3 regions of the Rhizobium sp. 3T7 genome follow, and region 1 is predicted to be linked to each of the others. Evidence: predicted binding sites of a transcription regulator. Region 1 holds the regulator's gene; each other region holds the start of a gene.
What was found. Region 1 encodes PhoB, which activates phosphate uptake and scavenging genes when phosphate is short. Its sites were predicted from a motif close to TGTCATNNANCTGTCAT; they were not measured.
Positions count from the first base shown of each region.

Region 2: a site for PhoB is predicted at 1,728-1,744, ahead of K9B32_RS25040 (DUF1045 domain-containing protein). Genes of this name have one in related genera too.
Region 3: a site for PhoB is predicted at 3,417-3,433, ahead of K9B32_RS11185 (DUF2794 domain-containing protein). Genes of this name have one in related genera too.

Region 1 covers NZ_JAIQXS010000002.1:6,627-16,632, reverse strand. The annotation lists gene K9B32_RS02840 (O-succinylhomoserine sulfhydrylase) at 1-53, shown strand, start outside; gene apaG (Co2+/Mg2+ efflux protein ApaG) at 255-647, shown strand; gene K9B32_RS02830 (Hsp33 family molecular chaperone) at 648-1,643, opposite strand; gene argF (ornithine carbamoyltransferase) at 1,736-2,653, opposite strand; gene K9B32_RS02820 (aspartate aminotransferase family protein) at 2,696-3,892, opposite strand; gene K9B32_RS02815 (GcrA family cell cycle regulator) at 4,321-4,854, shown strand; gene phoB (phosphate regulon transcriptional regulator PhoB) at 4,937-5,620, opposite strand; gene phoU (phosphate signaling complex protein PhoU) at 5,657-6,370, opposite strand; gene pstB (phosphate ABC transporter ATP-binding protein PstB) at 6,414-7,229, opposite strand; gene pstA (phosphate ABC transporter permease PstA) at 7,244-8,566, opposite strand; gene pstC (phosphate ABC transporter permease subunit PstC) at 8,563-10,006, opposite strand, start outside.
Region 2 covers NZ_JAIQXS010000025.1:9,018-19,023, forward strand. The annotation lists gene puuE (allantoinase PuuE) at 1-833, opposite strand, end outside; gene K9B32_RS25040 (DUF1045 domain-containing protein) at 932-1,654, opposite strand; gene K9B32_RS25045 (NAD(P)/FAD-dependent oxidoreductase) at 1,767-2,945, opposite strand; gene mnmD (tRNA (5-methylaminomethyl-2-thiouridine)(34)-methyltransferase MnmD) at 2,944-3,660, shown strand; gene K9B32_RS25055 (response regulator) at 3,657-6,515, opposite strand; gene K9B32_RS25060 (hypothetical protein) at 6,774-7,184, shown strand; gene K9B32_RS25065 (DEAD/DEAH box helicase) at 7,519-9,210, shown strand; gene K9B32_RS25070 (bleomycin resistance protein) at 9,422-10,006, shown strand, end outside.
Region 3 covers NZ_JAIQXS010000006.1:91,580-101,585, reverse strand. The annotation lists gene acnA (aconitate hydratase AcnA) at 1-2,121, shown strand, start outside; gene K9B32_RS11190 (DUF1223 domain-containing protein) at 2,353-3,090, shown strand; gene K9B32_RS11185 (DUF2794 domain-containing protein) at 3,456-3,857, shown strand; gene K9B32_RS11180 (GNAT family N-acetyltransferase) at 3,864-4,421, opposite strand; gene K9B32_RS11175 (Bax inhibitor-1/YccA family protein) at 4,532-5,260, opposite strand; gene K9B32_RS11170 (ABC transporter permease) at 5,439-7,982, opposite strand; gene K9B32_RS11165 (ABC transporter ATP-binding protein) at 7,979-8,686, opposite strand; gene K9B32_RS11160 (arylesterase) at 8,740-9,384, shown strand; gene thpR (RNA 2',3'-cyclic phosphodiesterase) at 9,453-10,006, shown strand, end outside; gene K9B32_RS11150 (low molecular weight protein-tyrosine-phosphatase) at 9,953-10,006, opposite strand, start outside.

The DNA.
Region 1 (10,006 bases):
CGGACGATCTGATCGAGGATTTCGCCCAGGCGCTCGCCAAAGTGAAGGCCTGATCGGCCCATATCGGCCGGGTCACCCTCCGATCCGGCCGACTGCCATACGCGCTTCTGCCACACGCGAAATGGGCTAAAATTGGGCTTAGCGCGCGAAACCTCTAGCTATTACAGGCATTAGGGCGGTGATCGCCTATCGGTTTATTGACGGATCGACCGGCGTATAAGATACCGGTAACGTATGTTGACTATGGTGTAGGCATGTACCGCGCCCTTACACGAGACATTGAAGTCGTCGTCGAACCCTTTTATCTGGAGGAGCAATCCGATCCGGAGGACGATCGTTATGTCTGGGGCTACAAGATCGTCATCAGCAACAATTCCGACAGGACCGTACGGTTAGTGAACCGCTACTGGAACATCACCGACCAGAACGGAATCGTCGATGAGGTGACGGGCGCCGGCGTTGTCGGCGAACAGCCGCGGCTTGCGCCGGGCGATACCTACGAGTATTCCTCGGGCTGCCCGCTGGATACGCCATCAGGGCTGATGTTCGGCCACTACCAGATGGAAACCGACGAAGGCGAGCTTTTCGATGTCGCAATACCCGCCTTCTCGCTGGATTCGCCAGGGCTGCTCAGAGTCCTGAACTGATCACTCAGCAGCCAGCGCCACCTCTTCCACTTCGAAGCGATAGGTCGTCGAGCAGAACTCGCAGGTGACCGAAATCGCGCCGTCTTCCTGGCTGGCATCGATTTCTTCGGCAGAGAAGCCCTTCAGCACGCCCTTGATCTTCTCGCGCGAACAGCTGCAGCGATCGAAGACCTCACGCGGTTCGTAGACGCGAACGCCGCGCTCGTGGAACAGCCGGTACAGCAGCCTCTCGGTGCCGACCTGCGGATCCGTCAACTCGTCGGCATCGATCGTGTCAACGAGCGAGCGGGCTTCCATCCAGGCATCGTCTTCCTTGTGGGAACCGCCGGCCGTGTCGCCGTCGCCGCCGTGAAGATCCGGCTGGCGCATGCGCTCCGGCGCTTCCGGCAGGAATTGGGCGACGAGACCCCCTGCCCGCCAGCGGTGACGCGGCTTGCCCGCTTCGTCGCGGTCGAAGAGCTCGGCAGCGGCAAGACGCACCCGCGTCGGGATCTGTTCCGATTGGCGAAAATAGGTGCCGGCAATCTCCTCGAGGGTGGCCCCGTCGAGCGCAACGATTCCCTGATAGGGCTGGGTGAATTTGCCCTGGTCAATCGTAAACGCCAGCATGCCCTTGCCGAGCAGCTGTTCAGGCTCGATCTGCCCGGTGGCGATGGCCTTGTCGAGGAGGCCCTGGTCGAAACGCGCATAAGCACGCACGTTCTCGGGCGTCGAGAAATCGCAAACGAGCAGGTCCACCGGGCCGTCGCCTTTGGTCTGCACCGTGAACTTGCCGTCAAATTTCAGCGACGTGCCGAGCAGCACCGTCAGCACGACGACTTCGGCAAGAAGCCTCGCGACAGGCGCGGGATAACGATGACGCTCAAGGATCGCGTCCAGCATCGGCCCGAGCTGGACGGCGCGTCCACGCACATCCAGGCCTTCGACCTGAAACGGAACGACGTGATCATCGCCGGCGAAATTGAACTCGCCGAGGGCGGCTGCAGGGTCTGCCATAGTCTTCTCCTAGTCTGAGAGCGGCAGACGAGAGTGTCCATCCGCTCGCGCGGCCAACGAGCCTTCCGGCCAAACGTGGCATCCAGTATGGTTCAGATCGCGCCCAGGCACCAAGCAAGAATCGACTTCTGCGCGTGAAGACGGTTTTCCGCTTCATCGAAGACCACGGATTGCGGGCCGTCGATCACCTCGTCCGTGACTTCCTCGCCACGATGGGCAGGCAGGCAATGCATGAACAATGCATCCTTGCCGGCCTGCGCCATCAAAGCCGAATTGACCTGATAAGGCTGGAAGACGTTGTGACCCCGGGCCCGATGTTCCTGATTCATGGAGACCCAGGTATCAGTCACCACGCAATCGACGCCGGCGACCGCACGGTCGGCATCATGGCAGAGCATGATTTCGGCGCCCTCATTGCGGGCCCAGTTCAGATAGTGATCCTTTGGCTCGGAACCAAGGGGGACCGCCATATTCATACGATAGCCGAAACGGGCAGCCCCTTCGACCAGCGAATGCAGCACGTTGTTGCCGTCACCGGTCCAGGCAATCGTCTTGCCCTTGATGGGTCCGCGATGCTCCTCGAAGGTCATGATGTCAGCCATGATCTGACAGGGGTGCGTGTCGTCGGTCAGCGCGTTGATGACGGGAACGGTCGCATGCTCGGCCAGCTCCAGCATGCGGGCATGATCGGTGGTGCGGATCATGATCGCATCGACGTAACGTGAGAGTACCTTCGCCGTGTCGCCGATGGTCTCGGCACGGCCAAGCTGCATTTCGGTGCCCGACAGGAACAGCGTCTCGCCACCCAACTGACGCATGCCGACATCGAAAGACACGCGGGTACGGGTCGAGGGCTTCTCGAAGATCATCGCCAGCATTTTGCCGGCGAGCGGCTTGTCACCTTGCCCGGCCTTGAAGGCCTGCTTGCGGGAGATGGCGTCATTCATGATGAGCCGCAGGTCGGATGACGCGACGGCGGAGAGATCGAGGAAGTGTTTGGGGGAAGCCATTGTCTTTACCTATCACGCCCGCCGTCCGACAGGCATTATCCATTAAGCCGTCTTCTTGACCTTCGAAGCGCGCACGCTTTCGGCAGCGCGTTCTAGGCGGGCAAGGCCCTCGCGGGCCTCGTCAGCGGTGACGACCAGAGGCGGCAGAAGACGAATAACGTTGTCGCCTGCGGGAACGCCGAGCAGATGGGCGTCACGGATTGCCTGCAGCAGCTCGGAAGACGGCACGGCAGCCTTGACGCCGAGCAGCAGTCCCTCGCCGCGAACGTCCTCGATGATATCAGGATAGCGATCCTTGAGCGAGGCCAAGCCTTGACGGAAAACCAGCGAGACGTCGCGCACTTGCTGCAGGAAGCCGTCCGCGAGGATCACGTCGAGCACGGCACTACCCACAGCCATGGCAAGCGGATTGCCGCCATAGGTGGAGCCATGTGTGCCAGCCTTCATGCCGGAAGCGGCCTCTGCCGTCGCAAGGCAGGCGCCAAGCGGGAAGCCGCCGCCGATGCCCTTGGCGACTGCCATGATGTCGGGGGTGGCGCCGGACCATTCATGTGCGAAGAGCTTGCCGGTGCGACCCATGCCGGTCTGCACTTCGTCGAAGATCAGCAGCAAGCCGTGATCGTCGCAGATCGCGCGAAGCGCCTTCAGGAACTCGTTGGCCGCCGCACGGACGCCACCCTCGCCCTGAACAGGCTCGATGAGGATCGCGGCCGTCTCGCTGGTGATGGCGCTGCGAACGGCATCGAGATCGCCGAACGGAACCTGATCGAAGCCGGGCGCCTTCGGGCCGAAACCTTCGAGGTACTTCTCTTGGCCACCGGCAGCAATCGTCGCCAGCGTACGACCATGGAAGGCACCTTCAAAGGTGATGATATGAAACCGCTCGGGATGGCCCTTTGAGAACTGGTAGCGGCGCGCGGTCTTGATCGCGCATTCCAGGGCTTCCGCGCCGGAGTTCGTAAAGAACACCTTGTCGGCGAAGGTCGCCTCGGTCAGCCGCTTCGCGAGCGTTTCCTGACCCGGGATCTCGTAGATATTGGACAGGTGCCAGACCTTGTCGGCCTGCTCTTTCAGCGCGCCTACCACATGCGGATGGCTGTGGCCGACGGAGGTGACGGCAACGCCTGCGCCGAAATCAAGATATCGCTCGCCCGTTTCGGTGATCAGCCATACGCCCTCGCCTCGCTCGAACCGCAGCGGGGCACGAGAGTAGGTATCGTAAAGCGCGGCTTCAGCCATGGCGCGATCTCCTGTCATTGACTATAAGCGGCCGGACTCCGGCTAAGGAAAGCGGGTCCGGAAAATTAAAAATGCCGCCTTTCGGCGGCGAGCAGCACTATTTACTTTTCGCACTGCAATGTCAACAAAACTGAGGTTTTCCTGCATGCGTCAAGCCGCCATCTGGAGGTGCCGGAGCTATCAACAACTAATGTTGCAGAAATGACTCTCTCGCCCAGCAAGTTGGGGAAAACTTGAAATTCGATTCGCCGAGATTCAACCGACTCTTGTCACGGAGTCAGCCTCACACTAGGTTAAAACTCAATTACTAGACTGCATGCGGCGGAACTAGTCACCAAAATCGAGCAAGCGTTTCTTGCCTCGGATACGTCCGGGGCAACGGTGAAGGATTCTGCCTACACCAACGCTAATAAGGCGGAGACAGGGGCATGAACTGGACAGACGAGCGCGTTGAAAAACTGAAGAAGCTGTGGTCCGAGGGCCTGAGCGCCAGCCAGATCGCAGCGCAACTTGGCGGTGTAAGCCGTAACGCCGTCATTGGCAAAGTCCACCGTTTGAGTTTGCCCGGCCGCGCCAAGGCCGGAGGCTCGACAACCACTGTCAGAACGCCCAAGCGCACGACATCCGCGCCGCGCGCTCCGAACTATGCATCTCGCGTCACTACGCGCACCGTCACCCGCCAGCAGGGTGCGACGATGCTCAAGGAAGAGATCGAAATCGATGCCATCGAGGAAATCAGCTATCGTCCGGCCGCAAACGTCGTCGTTCCGATTTCTCGCCGCCTCGGCCTGACGGAACTGACCGAGCGCACCTGCAAGTGGCCGGTCGGCGATCCGCTGAAGGACGACTTCCACTTCTGCGGCTGCGAATCCCCGGACTCCTCCCCTTACTGCACCTATCACCAGCGCATGGCCTATCAGCCGGTCAACGAGCGCCGCAAGGCCGCCAACCGGGTCGCCTGACCCGGAAGCCGGATAAGGAACAAAGAAACGGGCCCTCGCGGGCCCGTTTCTTTGGACGGTGTGGATGCCTCCCAGGAGAGCTTTAGGCTTCCATGGAATAGCCGGCACCGCGAACGGTGCGGATCACGTCCTGCATGTTGGAGAAGTTCAGCGCCTTGCGCAGACGCCCGACATGAACGTCGACAGTACGCTCGTCGACATAGATGTCATGACCCCAGACGCCGTCGAGCAGCTGGGAGCGCGAGAAGACACGGCCAGGGGATGCCATCAGGAACTCGAGAAGCCGGAATTCGGTCGGACCGAGGCGGACTTCGCGGCTCTTGCGATGAACGCGGTGCGTCTCGCGGTCAAGCTCGATGTCGCCGCACTTCAGCAGCGTGGAAAGCACTTCCGGCTTGGCACGACGAAGCATCGCCTTGACGCGGGCGACGAGCTCCGGTGTCGAAAACGGCTTGACGACGTAGTCGTCGGCGCCGGTGGAGAGGCCGCGAACACGCTCACTCTCCTCGCCGCGAGCTGTCAGCATGATGATCGGCAGGCGCTCCGTTTCCGGCCGCATGCGCAGGCGACGGCAGAGCTCGATGCCTGATACGCCCGGCAGCATCCAATCGAGGATCAGAAGATCCGGCGTGCGTTCCTGCAGCCGGATCTCAGCCTCGTCGCCGCGAAGGATTGTGTCGACCTCAAAGCCTTCAGCCTCAAGGTTATAGCGAAGAAGCACGCTCAGTGCTTCTTCATCTTCAACGACAGCTACTTTTGGTATCATTCGTTTCGGTCTCCTGGGGGCGCGGTCGCTTAACGATTATTCCGTAACGGCGCCGACGGTGTTGGCGGTATCGTCCTTCGGACGTTCGCCTTCCGGCTGAGCACCGGTGGCCATGTAATAGATGGTTTCAGCAATGTTGGTGGCGTGGTCGCCGATACGCTCGATGTTCTTGGCGCAGAACAGAAGATGCGTGCAGCTGGTGATGTTGCGCGGATCTTCCATCATGTAGGTGAGCATCTCGCGGAACAGCGAGGTGTACATCGCGTCGATTTCCTCGTCGCGCTCACGGATCGACTTTGCCTTGTCGGCAGCACGGCTCGTATAGACGTCGAGCACTTCCTTGAGCTGGACAAGCGCCAGTTCGGAAAGGTGCTCGAGGCCGCGGGCGAGCTTGCGCGGCACGCCGGCGCTCTGGACCGCGATGACGCGCTTGGCGGTGTTCTTACCGAGATCGCCGACGCGCTCGAGATCGGCCGCGATGCGGATCGAACCCATGATCTCGCGAAGGTCGGCCGCCATCGGCTGGCGACGGGCGATTGTCACGATCGCCTTGTCCCCGATCTCGCGTTCAGCGTGGTCAAGGATCACGTCGTCGGAGATGACCTTCTGGGCCAGGGCCGTATCGCCGTTGACGAGAGCGCGAACGGCATCCGAAACCATCTGCTCGGCAAGGCCGCCCATTTCCGAAATACGGCGGGACAGGAATTTCAGATCGTCGTCGTAGGCAGAAAAGATATGTGTCGATGCCATAGGGCTCATCCTTGAATATGGTGAGGGTTGCCGACGCCGGCGATCAACCGAAGCGACCCATGATGTAATCCTGGGTGCGCGGGTCATCCGGGTTGGTGAACATCTTGTCAGTATCGTTCTCTTCGACGAGGTTGCCGAGGTGGAACATGGCCGTGCGCTGCGACACGCGGGCGGCCTGCTGCATCGAGTGCGTCACGATGACGATCGTGTAGTTCTCGCGAAGCTCGTGGATCAGTTCCTCGACCTTTGCCGTCGCAATCGGATCGAGTGCCGAGCATGGCTCGTCCATCAGGATCACTTCAGGGCTCACCGCAACAGCGCGGGCGATGCAAAGGCGCTGCTGCTGGCCGCCCGAAAGACCAGTGCCGGCTTCATGAACGCGATCCTTCACCTCGTTCCACAGGCCGGCGCGCTGCAGGCTGAGTTCGACGATCTGGTCCATGTCGGCCTTCGACTTGGCGAGACCGTGGATGCGCGGGCCGTAGGCGACGTTCTCGTAGATCGTCTTCGGGAACGGGTTCGGCTTCTGGAACACCATGCCGACGCGGGCGCGGAGCTCCACGACGTCGATGTCGGGATCATAGATATCATCACCATCGAGCGTGATCTTGCCGGTCACGCGGCAACCGTCGATCGTGTCGTTCATACGGTTCAGACTGCGCAGGAAGGTGGATTTGCCGCAGCCCGAAGGGCCGATGAGGGCCGTCACGGTGTTTTCGCGGATGTTCAGCTTGACGTCGAAGAGCGCGCGCTTCTCGCCGTAGTAAACCGAGACGTCCTGGCCGATCATCTTATAGGGAACGGTATTCATCTTCTGATCCAGAGCCTTCTCAACTGCTGCTTCCGTCAACATGTTCATAATGTCTACTCCGTTTACCAGCGGCGCTCAAAGCGACGACGCAAGAGAATGGCTCCGAGGTTCATGACGATCAGGAACAGGAGCAGGACGATGATAGCGCCAGAGGTACGCTCGACGAACGCGCGCTCGGCTTCGTTGGCCCACATATAGACCTGCACCGGCAGGGCCGTCGAAGGATCCATGGGCGTCGCCGGAGCGTTGGCGACGAACGCAACCATGCCGATGAGGAGGAGCGGCGCGGTCTCGCCGAGCGCGTGCGCCAGGCCGATGATGGTGCCGGTGAGAATACCCGGCATGGCCAGCGGCAGCACGTGGTGAAAGACCATCTGCATCTTGGAAGCGCCGAGGCCGAGAGCAGCCGCCCGGATCGACGGCGGCACTGCGCGAAGCGCTGCGCGGGTCGCGATGATAATCGTCGGCAAGGTCATCAGCGTCAGCACCAGACCGCCAACCAGAGATGCGGAACGCGGCAGGCCGGCGAAGTTGATGAAGACGGCGAGGCCGAGCAGACCATAGACGATCGAGGGAACGGCTGCGAGGTTGTTGATGTTGACCTCGATCAGGTCCGTCAGCTTGTTCTTCGGCGCAAATTCTTCGAGGTAGATCGAAGCGGCAACACCGATCGGCAGCGAAAGTACGAGCACGATCAACATCAGGTAAAGCGAGCCGATCAGGGCGACGCCGAGACCGGCGGCCTCGGGGCGGCTGGAGTTGCCGTTGACGAAGAGCCCGGTGTTGAACGTCTTGTGCAACGTCCCGCTTTCCGCCAGCTGGTTCATCCAGCCAACCTGCCTGTCGTTCACCTTGCGGTTCTTCTCGTCCACCTTCAGATCGATCTGCCCCTTGTTGGCGGAGTCGATGTTGGCGTCGGCAAGCAGCGTCACATTGACCGTCTTGCCGATCAGCGATGGATCGGCGATGACCATGTCGCGCAACTGGATGGGCGCTCCCTTGGAAATCATCGCGGTCGCGTCACGGACTTCTGGACGGCTCGACGCATTGAGGTTCAGCGCCTTGATCATCGCATCACGGATGAGCACGGGATAGTTGGCGGCAACCAGCACCGACGGATCGGTCGCGCGCTTGTTGTTCGGGTCGATCGTCTTCTCGCTGAACTCGATCGGCAGCGTGATCGCCGTCTGCTGGAAGGCCGTGTAGCCCTTGCTGATGACGCTCGTGAGCAGGATCGCCAGAAAGATCAGGCCGAAGGAGATTGCCGCGACGCCATAGGCGCGGAAGCGGCGTTCGGCGGCATAGCGGCGCTTGAGGCCGATATCGCGGCGTTCAGGTGCCTTGGAGACAACGACACCCTGAACCGGAGAAACAATATCCGTCATTCGTACTGCTCCCGGTATTTGCGCACGATGTAGAGCGCGTAGATGTTGAGGCAAAGCGTGATGAAGAACAGCGTGATGCCCAAAGCAAAGGCAACGAGCGTCTGCGGCGACGTAAATTCGAGGTCGCCCGTCAGCTGGTTGACGATCTTGACCGTCACCGTCGTCATCGGCTCGAACGGGTTGATCTGGATGCGGGCGGCAACACCTGCCGCAAGCACGACGATCATCGTTTCGCCGACGGCGCGCGAGGCGGTCATCAGCAGCGCGCCGACGATGCCGGGAAGCGCTGCGGGAAGCACGACCTTCTTGATCGTTTCCGAGCGCGTGGCGCCGAGACCGAGCGAACCATCCCGCAGGGCGCGCGGGACTGCGGTGATAATATCGTCAGACAGGGACGAAACATACGGGATCAGCATGATGCCCATGACGATACCGGCGGTCAGAACGCTCTGCGCCTGAATGAAGTTCGCATAGTTGCCGGTCAGGAGGCCGTTGACCTGTGAGGACAGGTCGCGGAGGAAGGGGCCGACGGTGACAAGGGCGAAGAAGCCATAGACGATCGTCGGAATACCGGCGAGAACTTCGAGCAGCGGCTTGGCAATCGAGCGGACCTTGGGAGCGGCATACTCCGCCATGTAGATCGCGGCGAACAAGCCGACCGGCACCGCGACCAGCATCGCCACGAAGCCAATGTAGAGCGTGCCGAGCAACAGCGGGATCAGGCCGAATTGCCCGAAGGACGAGCTGCCGGCACCGGCAAAGCGCGGATCCCAGACCGTTCCGAAGAAGAAGTCTGCGGCAGGAACGGTCGCGAAGAAGTGGGCGGCTTCCGTCAGCATCGACAAAACAATACCGATCGTCGTCAGAATGGCGATCGACGATGCCAAAAGGAGGCCCCAGAGCATGACGCGTTCGACGCGGTTTCGCGCACGGAACCGCGGTGCGACTTCGCGAAGCGCATAAAAGGCGCCAGCAACGGCAAGAACGAGAACCAGCGCCGTCATGACGAGGCGGCTGGAGCCGGATTCTGCGTTAAGCTTCTGCGCCGCATCGATCATGTAGGGCTGTGGCTGACCAGCAAGCGGAACACCCTTCGCAGCAAGCTTTGCCTGGAGGCCAGCCGGATCGCTGGTAGCACCGCTGATCTCCTCCGGCGCGAGCAGCGGCAAGCCGCGCGAAATGGCGTTGACCATGCCGTAGTTCAAATTCTGCTGCGCAGCGGGCTGCGCCTTAATGTCGTCCGGAAACGATCCACGGACGGAGGATTCAATGATCGAAGGGCTGATTGCCAACCAGGCGCACAGCACGATCAGTGCCGGCAGGATTGTCCAGATCGCCGCATAGGCGCCATAGTAACCCGGTCGTGAATGCAACGCAGAGGACTTGCCTCCGACAAGTGCCGTAGCGCGGCTGCGGGCTGCCAGAAAGGCAGCGGCGCCC
Region 2 (10,006 bases), on a different contig from region 1:
TCGATGAACCGCTTCAGCGCCGCCGCGCGGCCCGGACGACCGACGAGGCGGCAATGCAGGCCGACAGACATCATCTTCGGGCTGCCCGCCTTACCCTCTTCATAGAGCGTATCGAAGGCATCCTTGAGGTAGGTGAAAAACTGATCACCCGAGTTGAAGCCCTGCGGTGTGGCGAAACGCATGTCGTTGGTCTCGAGCGTATAGGGGATGATCAGGAACGGCTTGTCGTCGATGCCCTTCACCCAGAACGGCAGGTCGTCGGCATAAGAATCCGAGGAATAAAGGAAACCGCCCTCCTCCATGACGAGGCGCAGCGTGTTGTCTGAGGGCTTACCCTGATACATACCGTAGGGGCGCTCGCCGGTCAGTTCCGTGTGCAGGCGCACGGCTTCCTGAATGTGCTTGCGCTCGACGTCCTCCTGGAAGTCCTTGTATTCCAGCCAGCGGTAACCGTGGCTGGCGATCTCCCAGCCGGCCTCTTTCATGGCCGCGACCGCTTCGGGGTTGCGCGCCATGGCCAGCGTCACGCCATAAACGGTGACCTGAACCTTGAGCTCGGTAAACATACGCCACAAGCGCCAGAAGCCGGCGCGCGAACCATACTCGTAGATCGATTCCATGTTGAGGTTGCGCTGGCTCGGCCAGGCTGCAGCACCGACAATTTCCGACAGCAGGTTCTCGGAGGCTGGATCGCCATCGAGAATGCAACTCTCGCCGCCCTCTTCGTAATTGATGACGAATTGGACGGCCACGCGCGCATCGCCCGGCCACTTCGGATCGGGCGTATTGCGTCCATAACCGATCAGATTGCGCGGATAAGTCTCGGATACCATGAAATCACCTTCCTGAAAGTCGGTGAAACGGTAACACCCGGAGACGGAATGTCGAGACGGAAAGTACGCAACAGAGTTTTGCGGTTGTGGCACAACTCTTAGGCTAGCGCGGGGACGCGATCTTTCCGGGCGCTGACCTTGCCCATCGGATGCAGCGAATGCACGCGAAACGGTCCGCCATTTCCCTCCTCGATCATCAGCGCGACATTGGCGACCTTCACGGAATCGGCAAGCACGGGCTCGAAGACGTTGCGCAGCGCGCGCTCGAGCCGTGGCAGGTCACAATGGCTGACCGGTCCGGTCAGCGGCATATGGAAGCGAAATTCGTCCATCACATAGGGGCTTCCCCAGCGGTGCAGATTGGCGAACTGCGCCGCCGACAGACCGCCCGGATCGGTGCGCTCGATTTCCGCCTCGCTCAACGGCGCGCGGAACCGGTCGAACTCCTGAACAACGGCATTGGCAAGATAGTGGACGTGTTCGCAAGGCAGCGACGGCACAAGGCTGTAGAATCCACCGAGCCGGGCCACCTCCAGCCGATTGATGTGAAACGGCGTCAGCGTGCCGCAGAAGCGCATGAGATCACGCAGAAGTTGCGCCTCTGTCACATCGGCGGCCAGGCGGAAGGGCGCCTTCAGGACACCGTGAAAACCATAGCGGCGTGGCATGGCCGTATGAAAGGCGATCTCGTGAATGCTCAGGCCACGTATCGCAATCGGCTCGACCATATCGCCGGAAAACACGTTCCGACCCAACCAATTTGCGGCCACATGCGAGAGCGGGTCGCTCGCAGCGGGCGTAAAGCAAATGGCGTAGCGCATCAAATTTCCTCCGTAGACAAACGGCGCAGCCCTCCGTCGGCGCCGCGATTGCGCTAGCAGATAGGTGATTTGCGTGACAAATTGACGAAAGGCAGGAAATGCTAATTCACGTTTAGCGTGAAGCCACGCGGATGTGATTGGCAAACAGGAAGTTTTCGGGCAGCGCAAAGGGCGGCTGAAGACCGGCGGCTAGGTGGACCGCTGCGGCCGCTAGACGGTGCGCCAAGCCGAAGCTGACCTTGAAGCCACCGGTCAAAGCGATCAGGCCGTCGTAGTCAGGGTGCACGCCAATCATCGGATCTCGGTCGATTGCCTTCGGCCGCAAACCGGCCCACCGTTCAAGCACAGGCGCACTCTTCAATAGCGGCACCAGCTGTCCGGCCGCCTCAAGCAGTGCGTCGAGCTGTCCATCGGTCGAGAACGGCTCGTCGAAACGATTCTCGCTGGTGCTGCCGACAGCGACGTGGCCGCCCTCGTGTGCAACGATATAGAGCCCGTCACGGAAGATGGTCGGCAAGGATGGGTCGACATCGGCTTTCAACAACGCCGCCTGCCCTTTGACGGGCTGGCCGAGCGGCCGCACAAGACCGGCGGTGTAACGCCCCAGCAAGGGAAAGGATTCGTGACCGGCTGCGACGATGCAGCGGCCGAACGCAATGTTACCTGCGGTCGTTTTCGCAACCTTGCGCTCAAAATCGATATCATCGACCGAAACATATTCGGCAACCCGCACATGCCGTGCGTCGCGCGTCGATGCGGCCAGTACTGCAGTCAGCGATCGGGGGGCAACCCTTGCCGCAAGCGTATCGTGCACGAAGCCGCTTTCGCCGGCCGCTGCGTCGAGCCAATTGTCCTGGGGAGGCCTGTCGAGGACGTGCCAGTGGAAACGCCGCTCGCCCGCGATCCAGCTATCGTCGGCATCGCGGGAATGACCAAAGGCGATCTCACGCAAATGCGGCTTCGGCAGCGGGATAAGGCGCCCAGAGCGGCGATAGCAGGCGGAAAGGCCCGTCTGCTGTTCCAACGCGGCAATCTCCGCTTCCAGCGAAACCAGCGCATCGAACTGAAATTGCTTCTTGGCGTTCCATTTGTCCGGCATATGGGGCATCAGCGCGCCGAGCAGGCCGCCGCTCGCACCGTGGCCAAGCCGACCGGCATCGACGAGCACTGCATCGATACCCAGCCTTTCCGCGTGAACTGCCGCCCACAGCCCCATGATCCCACCGCCGACAATCAGCAGGGCGGTCGATGATTGACCGGAAGACAAGGCCGGACTATCGGCTTTGGGCATGACAGATACAGATCCTGAAAAAATCGCTGGCGCACATGAGCCGTTGGAGTGGCGCGACGGCGATATGCCCTATTCACCGGCCTTTGGCGATCATTTTTATTGCCAGACCGATGGCAGGCTGGAGTGCGGGCATGTCTTCCTGAGCGGCAATGGCCTGCCGGAGCGCTGGGAAAACAGGAGTGATTTCCTGATTGGCGAACTTGGCTTCGGCACCGGCCTGAACTTTGCCGAAACATGGCGACAGTGGAAGCTCAATCGGCGCATCGGGCAGCAACTGCACTTCATGTCGTTCGAGCTCTATCCGATGCAGCGCTGGGAAATCGACCGTGCACTTTCTCATTGGACCGAGATCGATGCCGAACGACACGCGCTGACGGCAGCCTGGCCCGACACACCGCAAGGAACGGTATCCTTGAGGCTCGATGACCATACATGTCTCAGCGTCGTCTGCGGCCGTGCCCTCGAAAGTGTGGCAGCGGCGCGGGCAGATTTCGATGCCTGGTATCTCGATGGTTTCGCCCCGTCACGCAATGCCGACATGTGGTCTGCGGAATTGATGCGCCTCGTCTGCGAGAAGACGAAGCCTAGCGGGACCTTCGCGACATATGCGGCGGCGGGCTTCGTCAGGCGCAATCTGATTGCCGCCGGTTTTGTGGTGGAGCGCCGCAGCGGCTTTGCGGGAAAACGTGAGATGCTCTGTGGCATCAAATCCTAGCTGGCCGAGCGGTCCGACTGCTGCTCACTTCTGCCCAGCCATAGCCCCAGCTTTTCTTCGAGCAGTTCCGGGCTGATCGGCTTCGACATACAATCATCCATGCCGGCCTCCAGGCAGAGATCACGGTCGACATCCAGCGCATGCGCCGTCACGCCGATGATTGGCACGCGATGGCCTTGTCCGCGCTCGCGATCACGTATTGCTCGCGTCGCATCATGGCCGTTCATCACCGGCATCGAGACATCCATCATGATGATGCGCGGGGTGTAGCGATCCCACGCCTCCACCGCCTCCTGGCCGTTGCTGACGACGAGAAAGCTGACGTCGGTTTTCTGCAGGATCTGCTTGAAGACGATCTGGTTGACCTCGTTGTCCTCGGCGACCAGCACATCAATGAACCCCGCCGGCATTCTTTCGGAAGACTCGACCTTGGGGAGCAGCGACGGTGCTGTCTCCTGAACATTGGGAAACATGTTGACCGCCGTGGCGATCTGTTTCGTCCGGCTGGTACGCACGACGTCGACGATTGTGTTCCTCATGACGTTGGCCCGCGCCGGCTTCATGAGATAGGCTTGGCCATTCAGCGCCGCGAAGTCCTTCTCCGTCCCTGAAATGTCCATCGACGTCAGGAAGATGATTGGCAAGCGCTCGAACCGGCAGTCCGCACGCAGTTTTCGCGCGATCTCGGCGCCGTTCATGCCGGGTATCTGGTAGTCGAGCACAACCGCATCGATCTCGATGCCAAGCTCGTCGGCCGCCTCGAGGATCGCAACGGCCTCCAGTCCATCCCCGGCGGCCGCTCCATCGAAGCCCCAAACAGCCAATTGCTCAGTCAGTATCTGCCGGTTGACCGCGTTGTCGTCAACAATGAGAACACGCGCCCCCCTCACGTTGACGGGCAGCGGCTTTGGAGCCAACCGCGCCGCGGCCACGACGAAAGGCAGGTTCACGGTAAAGACCGAGCCTTCCCCCGGCTGACTGTCCACCTCGAGGTAGCCGCCGAACAGGTCAACCAGCCCTGTCGTGATGGCAAGGCCAAGGCCCGTTCCTTCGTGGCGACGCGTGGAGGATGTATCGATCTGCGAGAACTTGTCGAAAATGGACTCAAGCTTGTCGCCTGGAATACCAATGCCGGTATCTTCGACCCGGATACTCGCCATGATCTCATCTTGCGCACCCGGCGTGAAGCAAACGTCCACAAGGACGTGACCGCGCTCCGTGAACTTTACGGCATTGCCGATGAGATTGGTGATGATCTGCCGGAAGCGTCCCGCGTCGCCAATCACCGCCGACGGCAAATCAGGCGCCGTGCGCACAAGCAATTCAATATTCTTTTCCGCCGCAGATGAAGACAAGAGGGTCGCAACATCCTCAATCGCGTCAACCAGATCGAACGTCGTGCGCCTGAGCGTCATCTGTCCGGCATCGATCTTCGAGAAGTCGAGAATGTCGTTGATGATCGTCACCAGCGCATTGCCTGATTTGACGATGATATCGATGAACGTCTTCTGGCGCGTATCGAGATCGGTTTTTGCCAACAGCTCAGCCATGCCGAGGACGCCATTCATCGGTGTCCGGATCTCGTGGCTCATGTTCGCCAGGAACTCCGACTTGACGCGGTCAGCGGCTTCCGCCCGTGACAGCAGCCGCTCGAGCTCGGCCTCACGTTGCTTCGCTTCGGTGACGTCGGTGAACAACGCAATCCAATGCTGCCGCTCGCTGATGGTAGCGTCCAGGTTGACCCAACGCTCTCCAGCGACATGAAATGGCGTCGAAATCGGTTTCTTGGCCGCGATGTTGTCTCGCCAACTCGTGAGGATTTCCTCCTCCTGGCCATGAAAATCCCCCCGCTCAGCGCAGAACCGGAAGAGGTCGATCCATCCTCGGCCGACCGTCAGGTACTCGGGCGGAATGGCGAGGATGTCGCTGAGCGGGTCGCTGGCGAGCAGGATGATCCCGTCCTGAACGATCAGGAGGCCCTGCGACATCGCCCGCGTCGCGTCATCCATCAAGTCACCCAGACGCGCCAGGGCCGCCCGCGTTTCATGGATTTCCTTCTCTCGCAGGCGGACCGCGGTAACGTCCATGTATGAAAGCAGGACACGCCCGTTGGAAAGGCGGCGGCCCTCGAACAGGACCCGCTTACCGTTGACCCAGCCGAGTTCTACCGGCTCTTCCTGTCCCGCGGTGGCAAAATGCGCCTCCCGTCGCGCAAGAATCTGCTCCGGTGTCAGCCTGTCCCCGTAGCGTCCAAGTTGGTGATTGCGACGAATGACGTCAATGAAGGCCCAGCCGTCGAACCGCTCGTCTCGCGGCAGATCCCAGACATCGTAGAATTCGTCATTGGCATAGAGGACGTCGCGTTCGTCGTCGAGAATCATGACGCCGACGGGTAGAGCGCCAAGGATGCTTTGCAGATCCTCTGTCAGGGCCTGGCTGCGTGCTGCATCCGATGCCGATGGGGTAGGATTGGACACCGACCGGTTATCGCCCTTATGGCGTGGCGCCCTTCTCTCGAAGATGCCGAGCACGTAGACACGGTCTTCGGAGGGCGAGAAGCTCTCAATGCGCACCCGCTCGTGCTCGCCACGACGGGAATCGAAGCAAACGGCGCTTTCCTCGCTTGCAAAGACGAGAGCGCGCCGCTCCTTGTCCTCGCGGGTCTCCTCGTCCGGCGTATCGATCAGTTCGCGGCTCCGGCGACCGATAAAATCGGAGATCTCCTTTCCAAAGAAGGACGCATAGACCCCGTTGACGGCGACGTAGCGAAGCTCGCTGTTCTTGACATAGGCGGGGCGATCCAGATCTGCGATCCGGCGGCAGGCCAGTTCGAGAAGGTCCCCGTTCGATGTCAAAATTAGTCCTCGGTCAGGCAAAGTCTGTTCGTCGAACGACTATAGCCGCGCCGCTTTAACAAGGCTTTAACCATGATTCTCGAGGGCATGAGCAATTTGCGTGTTGGCCGGCGCTGTATCGTCACAAGCAGTAAACATCCGGGAACTGTGGTATAGTTTCAGTCGTTTCTAAAATGAACTCGTTCAGCTGGCCCGTAAACCCGAACGGCTTCTCCTGACGGCTTCAAGAACAAGCTTCGTCAACGAAAGGAGACGACCATGTTCGTACTTCGTAAAAGCATGGCGGCGGGCTTAATGGCATTGACCCTGACTGGGACAACCTTCCTCCCGGCAACGCCCGCGAACGCTAACAGTGACTTCTGGGGCGGCGTCGCGGCTGGGGCTGTCGGTGGCATCCTACTGTCGCAGGCTGTACGTCCCTACCCCAACTACGGCTACTATCCGCGGCCATACTATCGGCCTTACTACGGATCGGTGTATCGGCCCTACTACGGCTCCTACTATCGGCCCTATTACCGGCCCTATTACGGATCTTACTATCGCCCATATCCGGCCTATCGAAGCTACTACAGACCGTACTACCGCCGCGACTACTACGCACCCCGTTGTTATGTTCAATGGCAGCGCAACGGATGGGGCGAGGCTTACCGTGCAAGGGTATGCTACTGAGGACTGAAGCTGGTCCGAAGCGTCACAGGGCCTTCGCGCAGCCGCTCCTTGAGCCGGCGGCTCTTGACTTTTGGCCCGAACTAGACCAAATGCAGGCCAGCTTTCACCTTCCGGCCGCCGCGTGAGCGTGCCCCTGCCAGCAAATAGGATGCAGGAAGAAGGACAAAAGCGCATTTCATACAGGCCGCATCCCAAGACGCGGCAGAAGCGCTGGAAAGCTTTTTCCAACAAGACAAGTTCCCACTTCACGCGGGGTTCTTGACGCCAGAATGACACCGGGCCGCACTCTGCGTTCCGGCGATATTATTTTGGCGCGCCCTAAAAAGGTTATGACTTGACCAATTTTGAATCGCTTGGTGTTTCCAAGCCGATCGTCGCCACTCTTTTCCAGCTCGGCATTGAAACGCCGACCCCCATTCAGGAAAAGGCGATCCCGCTTCTTCTCGAAGGCCGTGACCTCATCGGCCTCGCCCAGACCGGCACCGGCAAGACGGCCGCTTTCGGCCTGCCGCTCATCGAAAAGCTCATCCCCGAAGAACGTCGCCCCGACAACCGCACCACCCGGACGCTGATCCTGGCGCCGACCCGCGAACTGGTGAACCAGATCGCCACCAACCTCAAGAACTTCTTGCGCAAGTCGCACCTGCGCATCAACGTCGTCGTCGGCGGCGTGTCGATCAACAAGCAGCAGCTGCAACTTGAAAAGGGCACCGACATCCTCGTTGCCACGCCCGGCCGCCTGCTCGACCTCGTCAACCGTCGAGCCATCGGCCTCACCGCCGTGCGCTATCTCGTTCTCGACGAAGCCGACCAGATGCTCGACCTCGGCTTCGTGCATGACCTGCGCAAGATCGCCAAGATGGTGCCGAAGAAGCGCCAGACGATGCTTTTCTCTGCGACGATGCCGAAGTCGATCGCCGATCTCGCCGGCGAATACCTGACCAACCCGGTCACCGTCGAAGTGACGCCTCCGGGCAAGGCTGCCGACAAGGTCGAGCAGTACGTCCACTTCGTCAACGGCAAGAACGACAAGACGGACCTCCTGAAGAAGTCGCTTACCGAAAACCCGGATGGCCGCGCCATCGTCTTCCTGCGCACCAAGCATGGTGCGGAGAAGCTGATGAAGCATCTTGATCACGTTGGCTATTCCGTCGCTTCGATCCACGGCAACAAGAGCCAGGGCCAACGCGAACGCGCCTTGAAGGCCTTCCGCGACGGCGACATCAAGACGCTGATCGCCACCGACGTTGCCGCCCGCGGCATCGACATTCCGGCCGTCAGCCACGTCTACAACTACGACCTGCCCGAAGTTGCCGAAGCCTATGTCCACCGTATTGGCCGTACGGCCCGTGCCGGTCGCGACGGTATCGCGATTGCCTTCTGCGCGCCTGACGAATCCCGCCTGCTGCGCGACATCGAGCGGCTGATGAGCATCAACATCGCTGTTGCCAGCGGCGAAGCCCCTGCCAACATGAACGCGACCCCGCGCCGCGGCAATGGCAATGGCAATGGCGGCAACCGCGGCCAGGGTCGTGGTGGTGAAGGCCGTGGCGAGGGCCACCGCGCCGGCGGTCGTCCGGAACGTCGTCCGCGTCGCGAAGGCGAAGGCGGCGAAGTGCGTGCCAACAACGAGGAACGTCGCGAGCGTCGGCCGCGTCCGGAGCGCCAGTCCCAGCGCAACGAGGATTTCCGCGGCCAGCGCCGTGGCGAGGCCGCACCGGTGACGTCAGGCCCTGACAACGATCTCGCGGTGACGTCGGACTTCCGTTCAGCGGGCCCGGCTCGCAAGCCGCAGCGCCCGCAGCATGGCAATCATGCCAATGGCAGTGATGCAAATCGTCATCATCCCGGTGGTGGCGCGCGCAACGCCCACGGTCGTCCGGCCCGCAAGCACGGTGAAGACCGTGGTGCACAGGCCAACGCTGGCGGTGGCGAGCGCGGCGAACGTCGCGAAGGCAACGGCGGCCAGCGCCGCGGTGGCCCATCACGCGGCGGCAATGGCGGTCAGCGCCGCGAACGCGCGTAAGCGTTTTGCAGGAGATACCAGTAGACGGCGGGAGAGATCCCGCCGTTTTTATTGCGCGTCTGACGGCCCGCCAGATGGCTCCTCACCATTTCAAGCCTACCTTGTGGCAACCGCTCAGCTGCGTTAGCATGACGGTGCTCGTGTAGGGCGCGTCGGCTTCAGGCCGGGGGGGCATTGCCCGCCTACGACAAAGTCGAACGTAGCCCGCGCCATGCCCAATATCGAAAACCTTCGAAAGCAAGCCAAGACCTACCTGCGCTGGCATCGCCAACGGTACCATCCCGTGGCGGCGCAAATCAGGTGGATTCTGCCCAGGTATCGCGACCAAAGCGATCGGGAGATACTGGAAGCAGATTTCAAGCTCAGCGACGCCCAGGAGCTTGTCGCCAGAAAGCATGGCTTTGCGAATTGGCCGGCGCTGCTCAAGGGAATCGAAGCCATGACAGAATCGCCAGTATGCGACAGCAAAGCCTCGGTTATCATCTCCGCGCAGCCGCAACTCTTCGTCTCCGACCTCGATGCCGCATGCCGGTTCTATGCCGAACAACTCGGCTTTGAAATTGCGTTTTCCTATGGAGAGCCGCCGTTTTATGCCCAGGTCGTTCGCGATGGCGCCCGCTTGAATCTGCGTAAGGTCGCCTTGCCGGCCTTCGATGCCGGCTTCACAGCCCGAGAGCTCGATGCCCTTTCCGCGACCCTGACGCTCGACGATCCGAAGCCGCTGTTCCTGGAATATCAGGCAGCCGGTGTCCCATTTCATCAGTCCCTGCGGACCGAACCATGGGGCGCACGCACC
Region 3 (10,006 bases), on a different contig from region 1:
CTCGGCCAGACCGTCTGGACCAAGGAAGAGGACGGCGAGACGATCGCTTATCCAGATACCTGCGTCGGCACCGACTCGCATACGACGATGATCAATGGTCTCGGCGTTCTCGGCTGGGGCGTCGGCGGTATCGAAGCCGAAGCCGCGATGCTCGGCCAACCGGTCTCGATGCTCCTGCCTGAAGTCATCGGCTTCAAGCTTACCGGCAAGCTCAAGGAAGGCGTCACGGCGACCGACCTCGTGCTGATGGTCGTGCAGATGCTGCGCAAGAAGGGCGTCGTTTCCAAGTTCGTCGAATTCTTCGGCCCGGGCATGGACAACATGCCGCTCGCCGACCGCGCAACGATCGGCAACATGGGTCCGGAGTACGGCGCGACCTGCGGTTTCTTCCCGGTCGATGGCGAAACCATCAACTACCTCAACATGTCGGGCCGCGCCAAGGACCGTATCGCTTTGGTCGAAGCCTATTCGAAGGCGCAGGGCATGTGGCGCGAAGGCGACGGTTCGGACCTCGTCTTCACCGATACGCTGGAACTCGACCTCGGCGACGTCGTGCCTGCCATGGCCGGCCCGAAGCGTCCGGAAGGCCGCATCCCGCTCGAAAATATCGCCTCCGGCTTCGCTGGCTCAATGGACACCGACTACAAGAAGCCCGGCCAGCTTACCAACCGCTACGCGGTGGAAGGCACCGATTTCGACCTCGGCCATGGCGACGTTGCCATTGCGGCTATCACGTCCTGCACCAACACCTCCAACCCGTCGGTTTTGATCGCCGCCGGCCTTCTCGCCCGCAACGCTGTTGCCAAGGGCCTGAAGTCCAAGCCGTGGGTCAAGACCTCGCTTGCACCGGGATCGCAGGTCGTCGGCGAATACCTGGCCAAGTCCGGCCTGCAGGCTGACCTCGACAAGCTTGGCTTCAACCTCGTCGGCTTCGGCTGCACGACCTGCATCGGCAATTCCGGCCCGCTGCCGGCGCCGATCTCGAAGACGATCAACGACAAGGGCCTCATCGTTTCGGGCGTTCTGTCGGGCAACCGCAACTTCGAAGGCCGCATCTCTCCCGACGTTCAGGCGAACTACCTGGCGTCTCCGCCGCTGGTCGTCGCCTACGCGCTTGCCGGCACGGTCCAGAAGGACCTGACCAAGGAGCCGATCGGTGAAGACCAGGACGGCAACCCGGTGTTCCTCAAGGACATCTGGCCGACGTCGCGCGAAGTTCAGGACTTCATCCAGAAGTACGTTACCCGCGAACTCTATGAGACGAAGTACGCTGACGTCTTCAAGGGCGACGAGAACTGGCAGGCGGTGCAGGTTCCTCCGGGCCAGACCTATGCCTGGGACGACAACTCGACCTACGTTCAAAACCCGCCTTACTTCGTCGGCATGGGCAAGAAGGGCACTGGCACTTCGGATATCAAGAATGCCCGTGTTCTCGGCCTCTTCGGTGACAAGATCACAACCGACCATATTTCCCCGGCCGGCTCGATCAAGGCAGCATCGCCTGCGGGTTCCTACCTGCTCGGCAACGGCGTCGCCGTTGCGGACTTCAATCAGTACGGCACGCGTCGCGGCAACCATGAAGTAATGATGCGCGGCACCTTCGCCAACATCCGCATCCGCAACCACATGCTCGGCCCGAACGGCAAGGAAGGCGGTTACACCATCCACTATCCGTCGAAGGAAGAGGAATCGATCTACGACGCGGCCATGCGGTACAAGGCCGAAGGCGTTCCGCTCGTCATCTTCGCCGGCGTCGAGTACGGCAACGGCTCGTCCCGCGACTGGGCTGCAAAGGGCACCAACCTTCTCGGCGTCAAGGCTGTGATCGCCCAGTCCTTCGAGCGTATTCACCGCTCGAACCTGGTCGGTATGGGCGTCATCCCCTTCGTCTTCGAAGAGGGAACGACCTGGGCAAGCCTCGGTCTCAAGGGCGACGAACTCGTCACCATCGAAGGCCTGGAAAACATCAAGCCGCGCGAGAAGAAGATCGCCAAGATCGTCTATGGCGATGGCACCGTGAAGGAAGTTCCGCTGCTGTCGCGTGTCGATACACTCGACGAAGTGATCTACCTCAACAATGGCGGCATCCTGCAGACGGTTCTGCGAGATCTCGCTGCCTGATTGTTAACAGACTTGCATGACAATGACCGCCGGAAAGAGATTTCCGGCGGTTTTTGTTTGAGCGCAAGGTATTGGATGTCTGCTCACGACGATGTGTTTCAGCTTGGCTTCCACGAAGCTTTGCCTCACCCGTTCGTGACTTTCCGTTTCGACCGAGAAACACTATCTCTACGCTCAGACATCGGACCTGCGGCCAAACGTGGCGGTAGGTGCGGAAGAAAAGGTGCATGAATGTCCCCGCGGTTTCTGATTTCTCTGGTTGCAGGTGTGGCGCTTGCCGGCCCACTTTTTGCCCAGGACGCGCCGAAAGGTGTGGTTGAACTTTTTACCTCGCAGGGATGTTCGTCTTGTCCTCCAGCTGATGCAGCTTTCCGTAGGCTCGTCGAGGCCGGGGGCGTTATCGCTCTTGCCTATCACGTTGATTACTGGAACTACATGGGATGGGCCGACACGCTGAGTTCCAAGGAAAATACCGAGCGGCAGTATGGTTATGCGCAGGCGATGGGCCGTGCCAACGTCTATACGCCGCAGGTCATCATCAATGGCCGCGACCACGTAGCAGGCGCCGATCTCGGCGCGATCAATAAGAAGATCGATGGCTATGCAGCTGAAGGTATGGGGTTGTCAGTGCCGGTGAAGGCACAGATGCGCGGCGACCAACTCGAGATTAAGATCGGCGCGGGACAGGGCAAAGCCAATGTCGTCATGGTCTACTTCAACCGTGAGAAAACCATTGATGTCGAGAAGGGCGAAAACAGCGGCAAGAAGATCGCCTACCTAAACAGTGTTGCAGACGTGGAAACCGTCGGCATGTGGGAGGGCAAGGAAACGAGCTTGACGCTGCCGGCAAGCGTGATGCAGAAGCCGGATCTTGAGGGCTGCGCGATTTTGCTTCAATCCTCCACCGCCGATGGCAACCCATCTGCGATCCTCGGAGCGACGGTCGTCATGGCCGGGAAGAACATCTGACCATTTCATCTGCTTGCGCGGATGAAAACGGGGCGGCCCGGCTGATCGTATTCGGGGCTGGGGTTAAGGTCGATACGGTCAGCCGGGCCCTTTGGCGCGCTGGCGCCAAACTCGCACGCAACCTTTTCAGCAGACCGAATCTGGCAAAAAGATCATGCGCAATTCGTGTGCAACGCGGGCCCGAACGGCCCCGCGGCGCAGTCGTGAGGGAATTTCCCTTGCAAATGAGGCGCTGTTTTGACTGAATTGCGGCACTCGGGAGATTGCACAGACTATGATTAATGTGACTGATCGCCTGCTTGCAATTTATAAACGCTAAGGCAAACTGTCATTCACCTGTCACAAGCGGAGGCACAGGGAGACTGATGACAGATCAGCAGGATTTGCGGCACGGCGAGAGCCGGTTAGCCGAGAGCAGTTCCTCAGTCGTCGTAGATCTCAAGGAATATAAGCAGAGTAGGGACCCAGCGCCGGTCACGTTCCACCGACGCGAGCTCGATGCGATTTTGTGGATTTATGGCCGCATGGTTGGCGAGGGTGACTGGCGCGACTATGCGATTGATCACCTGAAAGACCGCGCCATCTTCTCGGTTTTCAAACGATCGGGCGAAATGCCGCTCTTTCGTATCGAGAAGAATCCGAAGCTCGCCGCCAAGCAGGGGGCCTACTCCGTTATCAATACGCACGGTGTCATCTTGAAGCGCGGACACGAGCTGCAGCAGGTTTTGAAGGTCTTCGATAAGGTTCTGAAGCTCGTTGAGAAGTGAACCCTGTTACACCTTGAACAGCGTGCCTGGGTAGACAGAGGGATCGGGGTCGGTGGCCGCGCCTTCGCCCAGAGCGCGCTGCATGATCATTGTGTCAAGCCAACGGCCGTGCTTGTAGCCAGTTCCTTTCAGGCGGCCGGTTTCTTCAAAGCCCAGTGCCCGATGCAAGGCGATCGAGGCCGGATGCGCGCCGCCGATCACGGCCACCATCTGGCGAAAGCCGAGATCCGTGCAGCGTCGGATCAGTTCGGCGAGCAACAGCCTTCCAATTCCCCTGCCGCGCGCTTCCGGTCCCAGGTAAATCGAATCCTCGACCATCCAGCGGTAGGCTGGGCGTGTGCGGAAGGCTGAGGCATAGGCGTAACCGAGCAAGTTGCCATCCTCACCAGTCGCGGCGATGTAGGGATAGCTCTGACCCGTGATTGCGGAAAATCGTGCCGCCATCTCGCTCTGCTCCGGCGGGACGATCTCGTAGCTTGCGACACCATTCAGGACGGATTCGCGATAGATGGCCGTGATGGCGGAGAGGTCGGATGAGGAAGCGTCGCGGAGGAAGATGGGCATGCGGTCGGCCGGGCGGATATGAACAATGGACTCTTCCAGAAATCATTCTCCGCATGACCAGGCAACAAAAAAGGCGGCCGAAGCCGCCTTTTTCGATACATCCCCGTTCCTTACTTGCGGTCGCCCATGAACTGCAGCAGGAACATGAAGAGGTTGATGAAGTCGAGATACAGGGTTAGTGCACCCATGATCGCCTTGCGGCCGGCTACTTCTGCGCCGTCGGCTTCGTAATACAGTTCCTTGATGCGCTGCGTGTCGTAGGCGGTCAGGCCTGCGAAGATCAGCACGCCGATCACAGAGACCGCGAACTGAAGGGCGGACGATGCCAGGAAGATGTTCACAATCGACGCGATGATCAGGCCGAAAAGGCCCATGATCAGGAACGAGCCCATCGCGGAGAGATCACGCTTGGTCGTGTAGCCGTACAGCGAGAGCGCGCCAAAGGAGGCTGCGGTCACGAAGAACGTCTGTGTTATGCTCGACTGTGTGTAGACCAGGAAGATGGACGCGAGCGAGAGCCCCACCAGCGCGGCGTAGACCCAAAAGGTCGTCTGCGCGGCGGCAACGCTCATCCGGTTAATCCTGAAGCTCAGGAAGAACACGGCAGCCAGCGGTGCAAGGATGACCACCCAGCGGAGCGGCGACTGGAAAAGCAATACGCCAAACTGCGTCAGTTGGCCGTCCTGGACGGCGAAATTGAAGCCCAGATAAGCGGCTACACCCGTGATCGCCAGACCCAGCGCCATCAAGTTGTAGACCTTGAGCATATAGCTGCGTAGGCCCTGGTCGATCATCTCGCCGGTCTGAACGCGGCCTTGGTAATTACGAAGGTCAGCCATAGTTTCCTCTTACAAGCTCCGGTGTGGACACGGTGGCGGGCGCGAAACCCGGGCGCCGCTGCGGAGCCCAGCATGCCTGCACACAATATGAGCCTTTCGGCTTTCGCAAACAAGGCCCTTGCAACCCGGGATCGGGTTAAATCGCCGTAAGGTGAAGGAAATTTCTCTGTTTGGTCAATCAGAGTTCGCGCAAAACGGGTGCCGCCTTCTGCCCCAGGATGCGCCAGGTTCCGATGAGACCGATACCGACGGTCAGTACCAAAGCAGTCACGAGCGTCAGGCCGGCGACATCGGGCAGGAAGTGCGAGGAGATGCGCATGATCCGGGCGGTGATGAACCAGGCCGCGACGCCGCCGGCGAAGAGGGCAAAGACTGCGGTCGCAGCGCCAAGGATAAGGTACTCGTAGCAAAAGGCGCGGATCAGCATTCGCCGCGTCGCGCCGAGTGTCTTAAGAACGACCGCATCATGGGTACGAGCGCGGTTGCCAGCAGCCAGAGCGCCGGCAAGAACAAGCACCGAGGCGATAAGCGCAACGGAGGCGGCGGCGCGGATCGCCGTCGCCAGCTGCGCCACCAGTGTGTTGACGATGTCGATCGCATCGTTGACGCGCACGCTGGTGATTGTCGGATAGGTATTTGTCACGGATTTGAGGATCGTGGCCTCCTGGCTAGAGGTCGCCGTCGGGTCAGTGAGCGTCGCCAGCCAGGCGTGCGGGGCGCCGCGGAACGTATTGGGCGAGAATACCATCACGAAGTTGATGGAAAGCGATTCCCACTCGACCTTGCGCAGATTGGCGATCTGGGCGGTGATGTTACGCCCAAGCACGTTAACGGTGACGGTGTCGCCGATCTTCAAGCCGAGTTCTCCGGCCTCCTCAGCTGAAAAGGAGACAAGCGGCTCGCCGCTGTAATCCTTCGGCCACCAGGAACCTTCGGTCAAGGACGCATTCTCCGGCAATATTTCCGAATAGGTAATGCCGCGGTCGCCACGCAGCACCCACTGGCCGCCCGGCGAAACCTTCCGCTTCGTCACGTCCTCGCCGTTGAAGGCGAGGATGCGGCCGCGCAGCATAGGCACTTCGACCAGCTTGCCATCCGGGGAACCGGTTTTTACGACGCTACGGAATTTCTCGAGTTCCGATCCCTGGATGTCGACGAAGAAGAAATTCGGTGCGCCAGCGGCCATGCGTCCGGTTAGTTGCTGACGCATGTTTCCGTCGATCAGCGTGAGGGTGACAAGCAGTGCAAGGCCAAGACCGAGCGACAGGACGACGGAGGGCGTCAGTGCGCCGGGCCGATGGATGTTACCGATTGCGAGGCGCAAGGCTGGCGAATTGACGCGTGGACTGCGACGCGCGAGCCAAGCAATGCCGGCCGCGACAAGCCGCAGGATCACAAAGGCGAAGGCGATTGCCCCGACAAAGACGACCGCGATGAAGCGATCATAAGCCGTTATGATAGCGAGACCGGCGAGTGCGAGGAGAAAGACCACTGCCAGAAGAATATAGGGCCAGGATGGCAAGCCCCGCGCTTCGAAACCCTGCTCGCGGAAGAGCGCAGTTGCCGGAACCTCGCGGGAATGTCCGAGCGGCATGATGGCAAAGGCCAGTGTTGTCAAAATGCCGAAAACGACCGCGAGGGCCAAGGGCTCGGGATAGAACGTCACATCGGTGGAAACAGGCAAGAATTGCGCAAGAAATTGCGACGCCACGATTGGTGCCAGCGCTCCGATGATGAGCCCGATGACCATGCCGCCGAGCGCAATGATGGCGATCTGGAAGAGGTAGATCAGAACTACGGTCGCCGCCGGCGCGCCAAGGCATTTGAAGGTTGCGATCGTCGTCCGCTTGGAATCGAGGAAAGCTCGCACGGCGTTTGCGACCCCGACACCACCGACGATCAGGGCCGTCAGTCCGACCAGTGTCAGGAACTGCGAAAATCGTTCAATGTTCTCGGTCAGCGAAGGGGCTGCCCGGTCGCTGGTGCGGATCGACCAGCCGGCGGACGGAAATTCCTTCGCAGCCCGATCGCGGATCGTGGATCTCTCGGCGGGGTCGTCCATGCGAATCTTGTAAACGTGCTCGACCAGGCTGCCGGTCTGGATGAGGCCGGATGCCTTGAGCGCGTCCCTGCTCACGAGGAGGCGGGGTGCGAAGCCGAAGCCTTCCGAAACCGCGTCAGGTTCGGTCTTGATCGTGCCGGTGACGTTCAGAATGACATTGCCGAGGAGGATCTCGTCGCCAATGGAAAGCCCAAGTCGCTCGAGCAGAAGCGGCGCGGCGACTGCGCCATAGGTACCGCTCTGCCCGGACAGAAGCGCGTGCAACGGATAGTTCGGTTCGGCCTCGAAGGTACCGTAGAGTGGGTAGGCGCCGTCGACCGCCTTGACTTCGACTAGAGCCTGATCCGAGCCGTCGGGCTTGCGTGCCATCGAGCGCAGGCCAGTTGCCGTCGACACCTTTCCGAACTCGCGCAGGAAATCCATTTCGGCTTCCGTTGCCTCGCGGTTGTTAAGCTCGAAGCGTACGTCACCGGCAAGGATCTCCTGACCCTGCGTGGCGATCGTGTCGGTGATCGACTGCGAAACCGAGTTGACCGCCGCAATGGCGCCGGTGCCGAGGGCGATGCAGGCCAGAAAGATGTAAAAGCCGCCGAGCCCGCCGCGAAGTTCGCGAAGCGCGAGACGAAAGGCAAGGGAGACGCGCGGGGTCAGCAATCTCATGCAATCGCAGCCTCGGGCTGCGCTGGCGCACTATCGCCCTCAATTTGGCCGGAACGAACCCGAATCTGCCTGGAGCAGCGTTTGGCAAGGGCGGTGTCATGGGTGACAAGCAACAGCGTCATGCCACGCTCAGCCTGCTTCGAAAACAGAAGATCTGCAATCTGGCGGCCGGTGTCGGTATCGAGGTTGCCGGTCGGTTCGTCGGCAATCAGCAATGCCGGCGAGGGTGCGAGGGCGCGTGCAATTGCCACGCGTTGCTGCTCGCCGCCGGACAGCTGGCCAGGATAATGGTTCAATCGATCGCCAAGACCGACGGATTTCAATTCGCGGCGTGCGATTTCGAAGGGATTGGAAAGGTTGGCAAGCTCCAGCGGCACGGCGACGTTTTCCAGCGCCGTCATGTTGGCAATCAGGTGGAAAGATTGGAAGACGATGCCGATGTTACGCCCACGGAAGTCGGCCACTTCGTCTTCACTCAGAGCATGCAATGGTGTGCCGCTGACATTGATCTCGCCACTATCGAGTTTCTCAAGCCCTGCAAGCACCATCAGCAATGTCGATTTGCCGGAGCCCGACGGCCCTAGGATGCCGACCGACTCCCCGGCGGCAATCGTCAGATCGATGCCTTTCAGCACATGGACGGAGGCGGCTGCGCTGCCAAGCGTCAAATCGGCGCGCTTCAACTCGATGATGGTTTTTGCCAACAGTATTCGCCCTATATAGATGCCGATCGTCTTGCCAATCTAGGGAAAGCGGAATGAGATTTAAAGTTGCCGGCCTTCACATCGCCGTCATTGTTGCCTCGCTGATGTTCTCGGTCACAGCCAATGCAAGGACAATCAGCCTTGTCGGCTTTGGGGACAGCCTGATGGCAGGCTACCAGCTTCCTCCCGGCGACGGGTTTCCAGAAAAACTGCAAGCCGCTCTGAAGGCCAAAGGGGTCGATATATCGATCGCCAATGCGGGGGTCTCCGGGGACACGACGACCGGCGGTCTTGCACGAATCGACTGGTCGGTTCCCGATGGTACCGATGGCGTAATTCTCGAACTCGGCGGCAATGATGCACTGCGTGGCATCCCTCCCGAAGAAAGTGAAAAGAATCTCGACCAGATGATTGTCCGGCTAAAGGAACGCGGCATTGCCGTTCTTCTTGTCGGTATACTGGCGCCGCCGAACATGGGTGGTGACTATGCCGCACGCTTCAATGCGATCTACCCGAAACTCGCGCAAAAACATGGTGTTGCGCTCTATCCCTTCTTTCTCGACGGCGTCGCCCTTGCGGCTGGTTTGAAGCTCGAAGATGGGATGCACCCCAACAGCAAGGGGGTCGATGTGATGGTCGAAAAGATGGAGCCGGCTATCACGCAATTCTTGGGAACGATTTCTACTGTGAAGAATTAGGGGCTTGCACAGGTGCCCAATGCGTGATTCCGTGTGAGCACCTGCAAAAGATTCGGGGAGTGCTCGTTATGCCGAGACTGTTTACCGCCCTCGAAATTCCGCGCAATGCCGCGATGAGCCTCTCATTGCTGCGCGGTGGTCTCCCTGGTGCAAGATGGATTGATGTGGAGAATTACCACATCACTTTGCGGTTTATCGGCGATGTCGATGGACGGACGGCAGACGAAATTGTCGATCGGCTTGACCGCATCGACCGCCCCGAATTCCAGATCCGCCTTGATGGTATCGGCGCATTCGGATCCAAGAAGCCGCATTCGGTCTGGGCCGGCGTCTCGCCCTCGCCGGAGATGTATGCGCTTCAAGCGGAAATCGAGCGGATCTGCCAGCGCATCGGATTGCCGCCGGATCCTCGCAAGTTCACGCCGCATGTCACGCTGGCGCGGCTGAAATCGTCGCGGGTCGATGATGTTGTCCACTATCTCGCCGGTCGTGGAAATTTCCAGACTTCGGCCTTCACCGTTCCCCGCTTCGTCCTGCTGTCGTCGAGGGAATCGGTCGGTGGCGGTCCTTATCTGACGGAAGAGGTCTTCCCGCTCCACGAGGCATTGTCTGTGCCCAGCGC